Regions from separate parts of the Agrobacterium sp. 16-2014-1-2a genome, predicted to be linked through region 3. Evidence: riboswitches for the same ligand, from Rfam matches in the RefSeq annotation. Region 3 holds a riboswitch; each other region holds the start of a gene.
The links. Region 3 has a riboswitch for cobalamin ahead of ACQZ45_RS21365 (DUF1852 domain-containing protein). Riboswitches for the same ligand answer to the same signal wherever they lie in the genome.
Positions count from the first base shown of each region.

Region 1: another riboswitch for cobalamin. It lies ahead of ACQZ45_RS17320 (DUF1636 family protein); the one in region 3 lies ahead of ACQZ45_RS21365 (DUF1852 domain-containing protein).
Region 2: another riboswitch for cobalamin. It lies ahead of bluB (5,6-dimethylbenzimidazole synthase); the one in region 3 lies ahead of ACQZ45_RS21365 (DUF1852 domain-containing protein).

Region 1 is NZ_JBNWBX010000005.1:291,354-294,628, forward strand. Features, by position in the region: gene cobN (cobaltochelatase subunit CobN) at 1-542, opposite strand, end outside; gene cobW (cobalamin biosynthesis protein CobW) at 548-1,585, opposite strand; gene ACQZ45_RS17320 (DUF1636 family protein) at 1,582-1,968, opposite strand; cobalamin riboswitch at 2,124-2,338, opposite strand; gene cobO (cob(I)yrinic acid a,c-diamide adenosyltransferase) at 2,466-3,083, shown strand; gene ACQZ45_RS17330 (cobyric acid synthase) at 3,085-3,275, shown strand, end outside.
Region 2 is NZ_JBNWBX010000001.1:200,232-203,506, forward strand. Features, by position in the region: gene ACQZ45_RS01010 (VOC family protein) at 1-289, opposite strand, end outside; gene ACQZ45_RS01015 (TolB family protein) at 482-1,312, shown strand; cobalamin riboswitch at 1,441-1,626, shown strand; gene bluB (5,6-dimethylbenzimidazole synthase) at 1,725-2,441, shown strand; gene ACQZ45_RS01025 (DUF2865 domain-containing protein) at 2,511-3,275, opposite strand, start outside.
Region 3 is NZ_JBNWBX010000008.1:152,928-156,202, forward strand. Features, by position in the region: gene ACQZ45_RS21360 (methionine synthase) at 112-1,140, opposite strand; gene ACQZ45_RS21365 (DUF1852 domain-containing protein) at 1,165-2,142, opposite strand; cobalamin riboswitch at 2,246-2,458, opposite strand; gene ACQZ45_RS21370 (hypothetical protein) at 3,245-3,275, opposite strand, start outside.

The DNA of each region.
Region 1 (3,275 bases), on a different contig from region 3:
TAAAAGCCGGCTTTCGGCAGCGGTTGAGCCTCGATATCTGGCCATGCGCCACCACTTACAAGGGCAGCAAGACCAATGGCAAGCCGGTCCATATTTTCCCGCCCACCCTCGCGGAAGAAGGCGAGGACGGACGCCAACGTCTGGCGATCAACAGTCGAGGCCGCTTCGAGCTTTTCGTCTCTCTCACTGCATTCACCCGGCAGGAGCATAAGTTTTATGCCACGTCGCCGCGCCATCGTGCTGAGCTGATCGACGCCATAGCGCCAGCGTTCCGCGCCGCCGAGAATCCGGATAAGGATGACACGGGCATGTTCGGCCGTCTTTTCGATCCACAGATCGACCGACATCGGATGCCGAAGCTCGGAGAGGTTGGCAGCGGACAGGGACGAAAGCGCGCCCTCTGCCTGCCGCCATGCCTGTTCCAGCCCGGCAAGATCGCTTGCCGAAAAAGACAGCATCACCACATCCGATCGCGGCTGGTTGAGATCAACCGGCTCGATCAGGTCGTCCAGAGACGAAGATGTGGTGGCGAGAATGTGCATTTCTATCAGGCGGCCAGCATCTGTTCGATCTTTTCGCGGTTGAGGCCCTTTTCGCCTATGACGACGAGGCGGCTGCGGCGCTCTTCACCGGCCGCCCAGGGACGGTCATAATAATGGTTGACGCGGCTACCGACTGCCTGCACCTGCAGGCGCATCGGCTTGGTGGATACTTCGACGAAACCTTTGATGCGCAGAACATTTTCCGCAGCCGCCGTCTCGGCGATACGAGCCGCCAGCGCTTCCGGATCGGTCACGGCCGGCAGGTCGATGACGAAGCTGTCGAAATCGTCATGTTCGTGGTCGAGTTCACCATCGTGATGGGTGCGGCGGTTTTCGATATCCTCTTCAACCGCAAGACCGAGGCCGATCAGCACGGCCGGATCGATGACGCCATTCGAGGCGACGACGATCTTTGCGGCCCGCGGCAAATGCTCGAGAATATGAGCCTTCGCCTTTTCCAGACCGGCGCTATCGAGCAGATCCGCCTTGGTCAGCACGATAAGATCGGCACAGGCGATCTGATCCTCGAAAACCTCTTCGACCGGATCGTCGTGATCGAGGGCTTCGTCATTTGCGCGCTGGGCGGCAAGGGCTTCCATGTCATGCGCCACCTGACCCTCGGCAAGGGCAGCGCCATCCACAACAGCCACCACAGCGTCAACCGTCACGCGGCTCTTGATGGCCGGCCATTGAAATGCCTGCACCAGCGGCTTGGGTAGGGCAAGGCCGGAGGTCTCGATGAGGATATGCTCCACCTTCGGCTGGCGGCTCAGAATCTGCTCGATGGCCGGCTGGAAATCATCCGCCACCGTGCAGCAGATGCAGCCATTGGCCAGCTCAACGATGTTTTCCTCCGGGCAGCTCTCAATGCCGCATCCCTTGAGGATATCGCCATCGATGCCGATATCACCGAATTCGTTGACGATGATGGCAAGCCGCTTGCCATCAAGCTTTTCGAGGAGACCGCGCAGCAGCGTGGTTTTTCCAGCCCCCAGAAAGCCGGTGACGATGGTGCAGGGAACGCGGTCCAGAAGGGTGCTCATGATCTCTCCTCGGTAAAATCGAATGGGGGAATGCGCGCCACCATGCCGCGCTTCAATGTGTCGGGGCGGCCGCGCCAGGGCATCAGGCCATCTGCGGAGACGGCCAGCATTTGCGCGCCCGTGAGCAGGTCTTCCGCATCGTTGGGCGTCAGCCCGCCGAATACATAGGACCAGCCATCGGCACCGCGCAGCACGGCACTGAGGCCGCGTTTGCAATTGGCAAGGCAATTGACGGAGCGAACATCGATGCCGGAGTCACGCGCTTTTGCGATGGCAGCTTCCGCAAGGATGGTGCCGGGGCGCGGCTCCGCATTGGGATCGGTGTCGTCGCGACAGCTTCGGCAGACAAAAACGACCACGCCAGAAGCTGTGTTGGCTTCCATTGTCCCGTCCGCACAAGAAGATGTTGTGGTAATATCCAAACCGTTCCGCTTTCCGCGCCTTTAAACTCGTCGGGGTGCGGATGTCGAAAACAGCGCACTGAAAAGCGCGGCTGCAATTCAATTCGACCGGCTGACCGGAGCACCCCGCCCGGGAGACGTTTTTTCCTGAAACGGCAGGTCTCCTGGCTTGCGGCTTTAAAACACCCTGCACCACCTTCCCGGACCAATTTTATGGTCCAGTGGCTTCACAGTGCGGGCTTACCGCTTACAGTTGCGGGGGCAGCCACGGAATGACCCGGTATGGGGTGGAACCGTGTTCCCTCTTAGCTTTTCCCGTTGCCGGGAAAAGACCGTCAGTGCCTTACCCTTAGGCTGAACGGGCGTGACGGTCAATGCTGCCGGCTTGTCGATTGCCGGGTGCGGCAAATTGAGTATAGTCGCCGCTCCGAATGGCGGGGGCATACGGTCCCGCGCCTCTGGACGAGAAGGAAAACGCGATGACACGCGATATCAGCGACAGCGAAGCCGAACGCCACCGGCAGAAAATGGTCAACCGCAAGACGGTTCAGGATGCCGAAGTCGCGGAAAAGACCATCGAAAAAGGTCTGCTGATGATCAATACCGGCCCTGGCAAAGGCAAATCCACGGCCGCTTTCGGCCTTGCTTTGCGCATGCTCGGCACCGGGCGGCGGGTCGGCGTCGTGCAATTCATCAAGGGCGCATGGTCGACGGGTGAACAGCAGGCCCTGACTTTGTTCGGCGACAGGGTGGAATGGCGCACTATGGGCGAGGGGTTTACCTGGGACACGCAGGACCTGAAGCGCGATGTCGCGGCAGCTACAAAGGCCTGGGAGGAAGCGAAAGCACTGATGGCCGACGAGACGATCGGATTGCTGGTTCTCGACGAACTGAACATTGCGCTCCGCTATGATTACCTGCCGCTGGAAGAGGTCGTCGAAACGCTTTCCAACCGTAGATCCGATCTGCATGTCATCGTTACCGGCCGCAACGCCAAACAACCGTTGATCGACGCTGCCGACATGGTGACGGAAATGACCCTCGTCAAACATCACTTCAAGGCGGGCGTAAAGGCGCAGGCCGGGATAGAATACTGACATGACTGCACGTGTGCTGATGTTTCAGGGAACCGGCTCGGATGTCGGCAAATCGCTGATGGTGGCTGGCCTTGCCCGCGCCTTCATCAGGCGTGGCCTGTCCGTCATGCCGTTCAAGCCGCAGAACATGTCGAACAATGCGGCGGTCACTGCCGATGGCGGCGAGATCGGTCGCGCGCAGGCGCTGCAGGC
Region 2 (3,275 bases), on a different contig from region 3:
TGATGATGCGAAGCCCGTGGCTTTTGCAAAGCGCGTGCAGCGCGTCGGCGTCGCTGACCAGCATATGCGCCACATTGAAGGGGGCCGGTTTGTGCGTCGACTGCAATGTCAGGTGCAACTCGGCATTACCTTGTTTCAGGATCATGAAACCGACAGGGTTGCCGTTTTCGAAGGTCTTTTCGAAGCCCAGCACACGGACATAAAAGTCATGGGCCTTCTCGATATTCTTGACAGGAAGCATTGCGGCGATCCGACCGAAGCGGATGCCGTGATCGGCGATGTTGTTCATCGCGGAACCTCGGATCTGGGAGAAACGGGCAGGGGTGCGGGCGGTGCCGGAACGCTGCTGTTTTTTCCTATTTGAATTTGCAGGGCGGTGCCTGCGGCAATAGGATCATAATCACGGCGGTGGCGGATGCAAACGGAATGTTTGTGCCATTCAACGCTCCACGCCAGACGATCGACAGGCCCGGGAGGCAGCATGCGCAGTTCCATCGAAATCTTCAACATCCGCACTCGGCAGATGCGGGTGGTCTGGCAGACGCCGGAGCTGTTCGAGGCTCCGAACTGGTCGCCGGACGGGAAATACCTGCTTCTGAACTGCGATGGCCTGCTTTACCGCCTGTCACTTGCCGGCGACCCTTCGCCGGACAAGGTCGATACCGGCTTTGCGACAATCTGCAACAATGACCACGGCATTTCGCCTGACGGTTCGCTTTATGCCATTTCCGACAAGGTGGAGTTCGGCAAGAGTGCCATCTATCTGCTGCCTTCGACGGGCGGAACGCCGCGTCTGATGACTAGGAACCTTCCGTCCTACTGGCACGGCTGGTCACCGGACGGGAAAGGTTTCGCCTATTGCGGCATTCGCGATCAGGTTTTCGATATTTATTCCATGGACATAGACAGCGGCGTTGAGACACGCCTTACCCATGGTGAGGGCCGCAATGACGGGCCGGATTATTCGCCGGATGGAGAATGGATCTATTTCAACTCCAGCCGCACCGGCCAGATGCAGATCTGGCGCGTGCGGGTGGATGGCTCGGCCGTCGAGCGTATCACCGACAGCGTCTATGGCGACTGGTTCCCGCATCCGTCTCCCAGCGGTGACAAAGTCGTCTTCGTCTCCTACGACGCCGATGTCTTCGACCATCCGCGCGACCTCAACGTGCGCGTGCGGCTGATGGATATGGATGGCGGTAATGCCGAAACGCTGTTTGACCTTTTCGGCGGGCAGGGAACGATGAATTCGCCCAACTGGTCACCGGACGGGGATGAGTTCGCTTATGTGCGGTATTTTCCCGTTGGGTGATGCGGTAGGGAGTGCTTCAGCCGGCGCGCGTCTGCGAGGCGGCTGAAGGCCGCAATACGCAGGTGAGGTGGCCACGGTCACATTGCCGCATCGCTGCGCAAGATACTTGTATTTGCAATCTTTGTTGCTCATAAGCTTCTTCGTCAGGTGCCTGCCCTTTAGGGCGGGAGAATCGGGAATCCGGTGCAAGACCGGAACGTGCCCAGCGCTGTGAGGCGGATGCCCTTTTTCTTGATGCCACTGAATCCATTCGGGAAGGCGAAAGTGGGCGGATGAAGCCGAGTCAGAAGACCGGCCTGACAGGATAGACCAGACCGCGTGGACGGCGGCAGGTTGTTGCAGCAGCGCGTCGTGCAGGCGAAAACCGGAGCCGGTTTTCGTGGCGGCGCGCCAGCATTGTTGGGGATAGACGATGCCGACCGATCCACTCGCGACCAGTTCGCTCGACGCCGATGCATTCGATCACGCGCTTTCGCCCGCCTACCCGTTTTCCGAGGGAGAGCGAGAGGCGATCTACCGTGCCATCGAAACCCGCCGTGATGTGCGCGACCAGTTCCTTCCGGATCCATTGCCGGAAGATGTGGTCGAGCGCCTGCTGAAGGCGGCGCATTCCGCGCCCTCGGTCGGTTTCATGCAGCCGTGGAATTTCACGCTCGTCACTGACGGTGCGGTGAGGCAGGCAGCCTGGGTTGCCTTCAGCCGCGCCAATGGCGAGGCGGCGGCGATGTTCGAGGGGGAGCAGCAGGCGCTTTACCGCAGCCTCAAGCTTGAGGGCATCCGCAAGGCGCCGCTTAGCATCTGCGTCACCTGCGATCCGACGCGTGGCGGCAAGGTGGTGCTGGGCCGCACCCACAATCCGCGCACCGATGTCTATTCCACCGTCTGCGCCATCCAGAACCTCTGGCTTGCAGCGCGCGCCGAAGGCATCGGCGTCGGCTGGGTCAGCATTTTCCACGATAGCGACATTCGCACCATTCTGGAGATCCCCGACCACATCGAGATCGTCGCCTGGCTATGCCTCGGCCGCGTCGATAAACTTTACACCGAGCCGGAACTGGCGGTGAAGGGGTGGCGCCAGCGCGTGCCGCTGGAGGAGCTGGTGTTTCGCAATCGCTGGGGTGGACGGTAAAGAGAAGACGCGACCGCCTTGTGAGTGAGACAGAGCGTTGCCAACTCCATACCGTGTGCCTGATGGGAGCTATTGCTGCGGCTGAATGCCCTTCAGCGCCGGGTTCTTCAGGTCGATCCGGCCTGTCTGGTCGGGCAGGAATTTAGGGCCGATGACGCGGACCTTGCTGTTGTTCGGGTCATAGTCGCGTTCCGGAACCGGTTGTTCCGGCGGCTTTGCGGCCTGCTGCAGTTCGGTGGGTTTTTTGGGGGTGTCACCTTGCGGTGATGGAATGGTCGTGATGCTGGAATAGGGTTTCTCAGCTTCCGGCCGCGCAGCCTCCTGCTGCTTCATCTCCTCGTGATAGGCGGCCATGTTGCAGGCGCAGCCTGGGGCTTTCGTTGAGGCATTTCGATAGGCAAAGGCGGTCGGCAGGTCCTTGTAGGGCTTTCCTGTTTCAGCCGAGACCATGTCAGCCGTTTCCTGCTCCGTCATGGAGTGGAAATAGAGCTCCGTCTGCGTACCCGGGCACATTTTCTGGCATTGTTCGGCCTGCGCACGGAAATCGAGCGGCGAGGCATTGGAAGCGATCGGGAAAAACGAGCCGTCGCAGGTGCGCACGCACAGCGTCCTGAGCCCGCCTTCCGCAGCGGCATTGGGGTAGGGCGAAAGCCCTGCCTGTCCCGGCGGATTGCTCTGTTCGCCGAAGGCGTCGGGGTAACGTGTCACATCGGGTGCCGTCAGCTGGCGCGCTTCCGTTTCAGGAATGGCGCTGCAGCCATTGGCATCGAGTGCGGCGAGAATGCGCTGGCGTCTGATGTCGCCATCATCGCTGCCCTGGGCCGCCATGGCATA
Region 3 (3,275 bases):
AGGATGATCCGCGCCGTGACCTTATAGCCATTCGTAAGTCTCCCAGCGTTTGTCGCGATGGGCGCGGTGGCGGCGAACGGCTGCCATCCGCAGGTTCAGACTATCAAAAAACTAAACAGTGAGCTCTCTTCGGACGATCTCAGCTCCTGCGCTCAAGGAATTCAGCTTGTCTCTTGCCACACGACGAGACACGGGGGCCATGCCGCAATTGGTGCAGGGGCAAAGTTTATCTGCGTCGACAAACTTAAGCGCCTTGCGCAGCGTTGCAGCGACTTCCTCCGGGGTTTCGATGGTATCGCTTGCCACATCGATGGCCCCAACCATCACTTTCTTACCTCGAACAAGGTCCAGAAGATCCATGGGGACATGAGAATTGTGGCATTCGAGGGAGATCATACCGATGCCGGATTTCTGCAGCTTGGGGAGAGTTTCCTCATACTGCCGCCATTCTGACCCGAGTGTCTTTTTCCAATCCGTATTGGCCTTTATGCCGTAACCGTAGCAGATATGGACGGCGGTCTCGCACTTCAGCCCTTCAATTGCCCTGTCCAAAGTGGCGACACCCCAGTCATTCACATCGTCAAAGAAAACGTTGAAGGCAGGTTCGTCGAACTGGATGATATCGACGCCGGCAGCCTCCAATTCCTTTGCTTCCTCGTTGAGTATCACGGCAAATTCCCAGGCAAGCTTTTCACGGCTCTTATAATGGCCGTCAAAGAGAGTATCGATCATCGTCATCGGACCCGGCAACGCCCATTTGATGGGTTGTTTGGTCTGCTGGCGCAAAAACTTGGCGTCTTCGACGAACACGGACTTCTGGCGAGACACGGCGCCGACGACTGTCGGGACACTCGCATCGTAGCGATCGCGAATTCTGACTGTCTCGCGTTTTGCAAAATCGACCCCGTCGAGGTGCTCGATGAAAGTCGTGACGAAATGTTGGCGTGTTTGCTCGCCATCACTGACGATGTCGATGCCGGCCTGTTGCTGATCGTCCAGTGAAAGGCGCAGGGCATCTCTCTTGCCTTCCAGTAATTCCTCGCCCTCCAGCTTCCAGGGCGACCACAGTTTTTCGGGCTGCGCAAGCCAGGAGGGTTTCGGCAGGCTGCCAGCGGTCGATGTGGGGAGAAGTTTCTTCACGGTGGGACCTCTTCTAAGTGATGCTCAAGCGGGGCGGTGAGCAAACAATTGCTCAAGGACGGCGCGGTATGGCTTGATGAAGTGTTTTTCGGTGAACTTACCCTGATCCACCGCCAAGCGATTTCGTTCGTCGCGATCGTAAATGACCCTGGTCAGCGAATAGTCCTGGTGCTTCAGGTTGGGCTGGTAAAATGTCCCGGCTGCTGCGTTCGCATTGTAGATTTCGGGGCGATAAATTCTCTGAAACGTTTCCATCGTGCTGATGACGCCGATTAGCTCAATATTGGAGTAGTCGCCCAGCAAGTCCCCAACAAAGTAGAAGGCCAACGGCGCAACGCTGCCTGCAGGCATGAAGTAGCGAACCTGCAATCCCATTTTCCCGAAATACTGGTCGGTGGACGAGAACCCATTCTGCCGGTATTCGACGCCCATGACGGGGTGATGATTTTCGGTCCGGTAATAGGTCTTGCTGGTCGAGGCGCTGATGCAAATGACCGGCGGCTTGCGAAAGTACGAGCGGTAGGCATCCGACCGCAGAAAAGACTTGAACAGGTTTCCATGCAGGTCGCCGAAGTCGGCCGGAATGCTGAAGGCAGGAACGCTCTTGTTATGCTCCGGCAGCACAATGCTGAAGTCGTAGTCTCGCACATAGGAGGAGAAGTTATTCCCCACAATGCCGTCGATACGTTCACTGGTTTTGTGATCGATGATCGTCGTCTTCAGTATCTCGATGAGGGGAAATTTTTCACCTGCGACATCGAAGCTCATATCGACCGAAATGATCTCCAACTCGACCGAGTATCGGTCCGATTTGGGATTATCCCAGTGAGCGAGGGCGTTGAAGCGGCTGTCGATCATGCGCATGACATTGCGCAGGTTTTCCTGCCGCTTTTCACCCCTGGCCAGATTGGCAAAATTGGTGGTGATGCGCGTATGTTCTGAAGGACGATAGTCCTCATCGAAGGGTACGCTCGTGATTGTAAAAATGCAGGTCTGAGACATGTTGTGCCCCTATAAAGTTGGGGGCATGGGTCTGCGGACGCATAGCAAGACGGGCCGCGACAATGCAGCCTTTGCTACGGCACACTGGGACACCCCGCCCGTGGACGTTATTTCACCAAAGGCAGGTCTCCTGGCTCACGGATCATCACTTCCGTCCGTCTTCCCGGGGTAAACCAGTGACATATTGGACTTCAGCTCGCCGCTTACAGTTGCGGGGGCAGCGTCGGCTTTTCCGCATGACACGGAGCACCGACTTCCCTCTTAGCCCCGGCACGTTGCGTGCAACGACTGGGGAACCTTAGGCGTGTCGACCATATTGTAAGCCACGTCATCGGTCAACATCATATAACGATATCTTTATGTCCTTAAGTCTACGTTTCCATTGTCGGTTCCGGCCGAGTAGGTTGCATTCGGCGTTGTCAGGCGATTCTCACATACGCGGACCTGGCCGTGGCAAACATCTCGCTCCACGCAGTTGAAAGGATCAGACCACACCACGAGTAGTTCCTAGTGCGGGAGCAGCCTGGTGATACCGTCCAGGCGCCCAGAGCGCGTTCCGCCAGACTTAGTCGCTGCAGAAGAGCCAGTACGTCGATCGACGGTTCAGGAGGCAATTGGGGCAGCTAGAAGGCGCGCATGATTTCGCCGGCCACAGGCGTTTAATTGAAGCGGCCTCGCCGGAGGTTGGGATGCTGTTCGGACATGCCCTACTGTGCCGGCGCAGCGCTAATAAAGGGATCGGCGCTTGAATTAAATAACGAATGAGCGAAGGCAAGCACCCTTAAATTGCGGGCCGATAACATCACGGGCGCGTATCCGCAACAGCACCGCCGAATTTGTGCTCGGGCCTTCGAACCGCCCCATGTCGTTGAAGGTGCACAGGAAGTTCCGATCCGCACCGGGCATCTGACAGGTCTGGCAGTGGGCGGTATTCGGCTTCGTTAATCGTACCGTCAGGCTTGAATCACTGGAACTGCTAGTCGGCAGTCAACGTTGCGGTTTTACGCTTTTCGCCGCTTTCAGCAGCGTCATGCGTCCCAGTTTTCAATCTCCGGCGCAACGGCCTGGAGCAATATCCTCCTGCTGCCGCCGAGACGGACAGTTATCCCTCACAAAGACGAATACAACCGCTT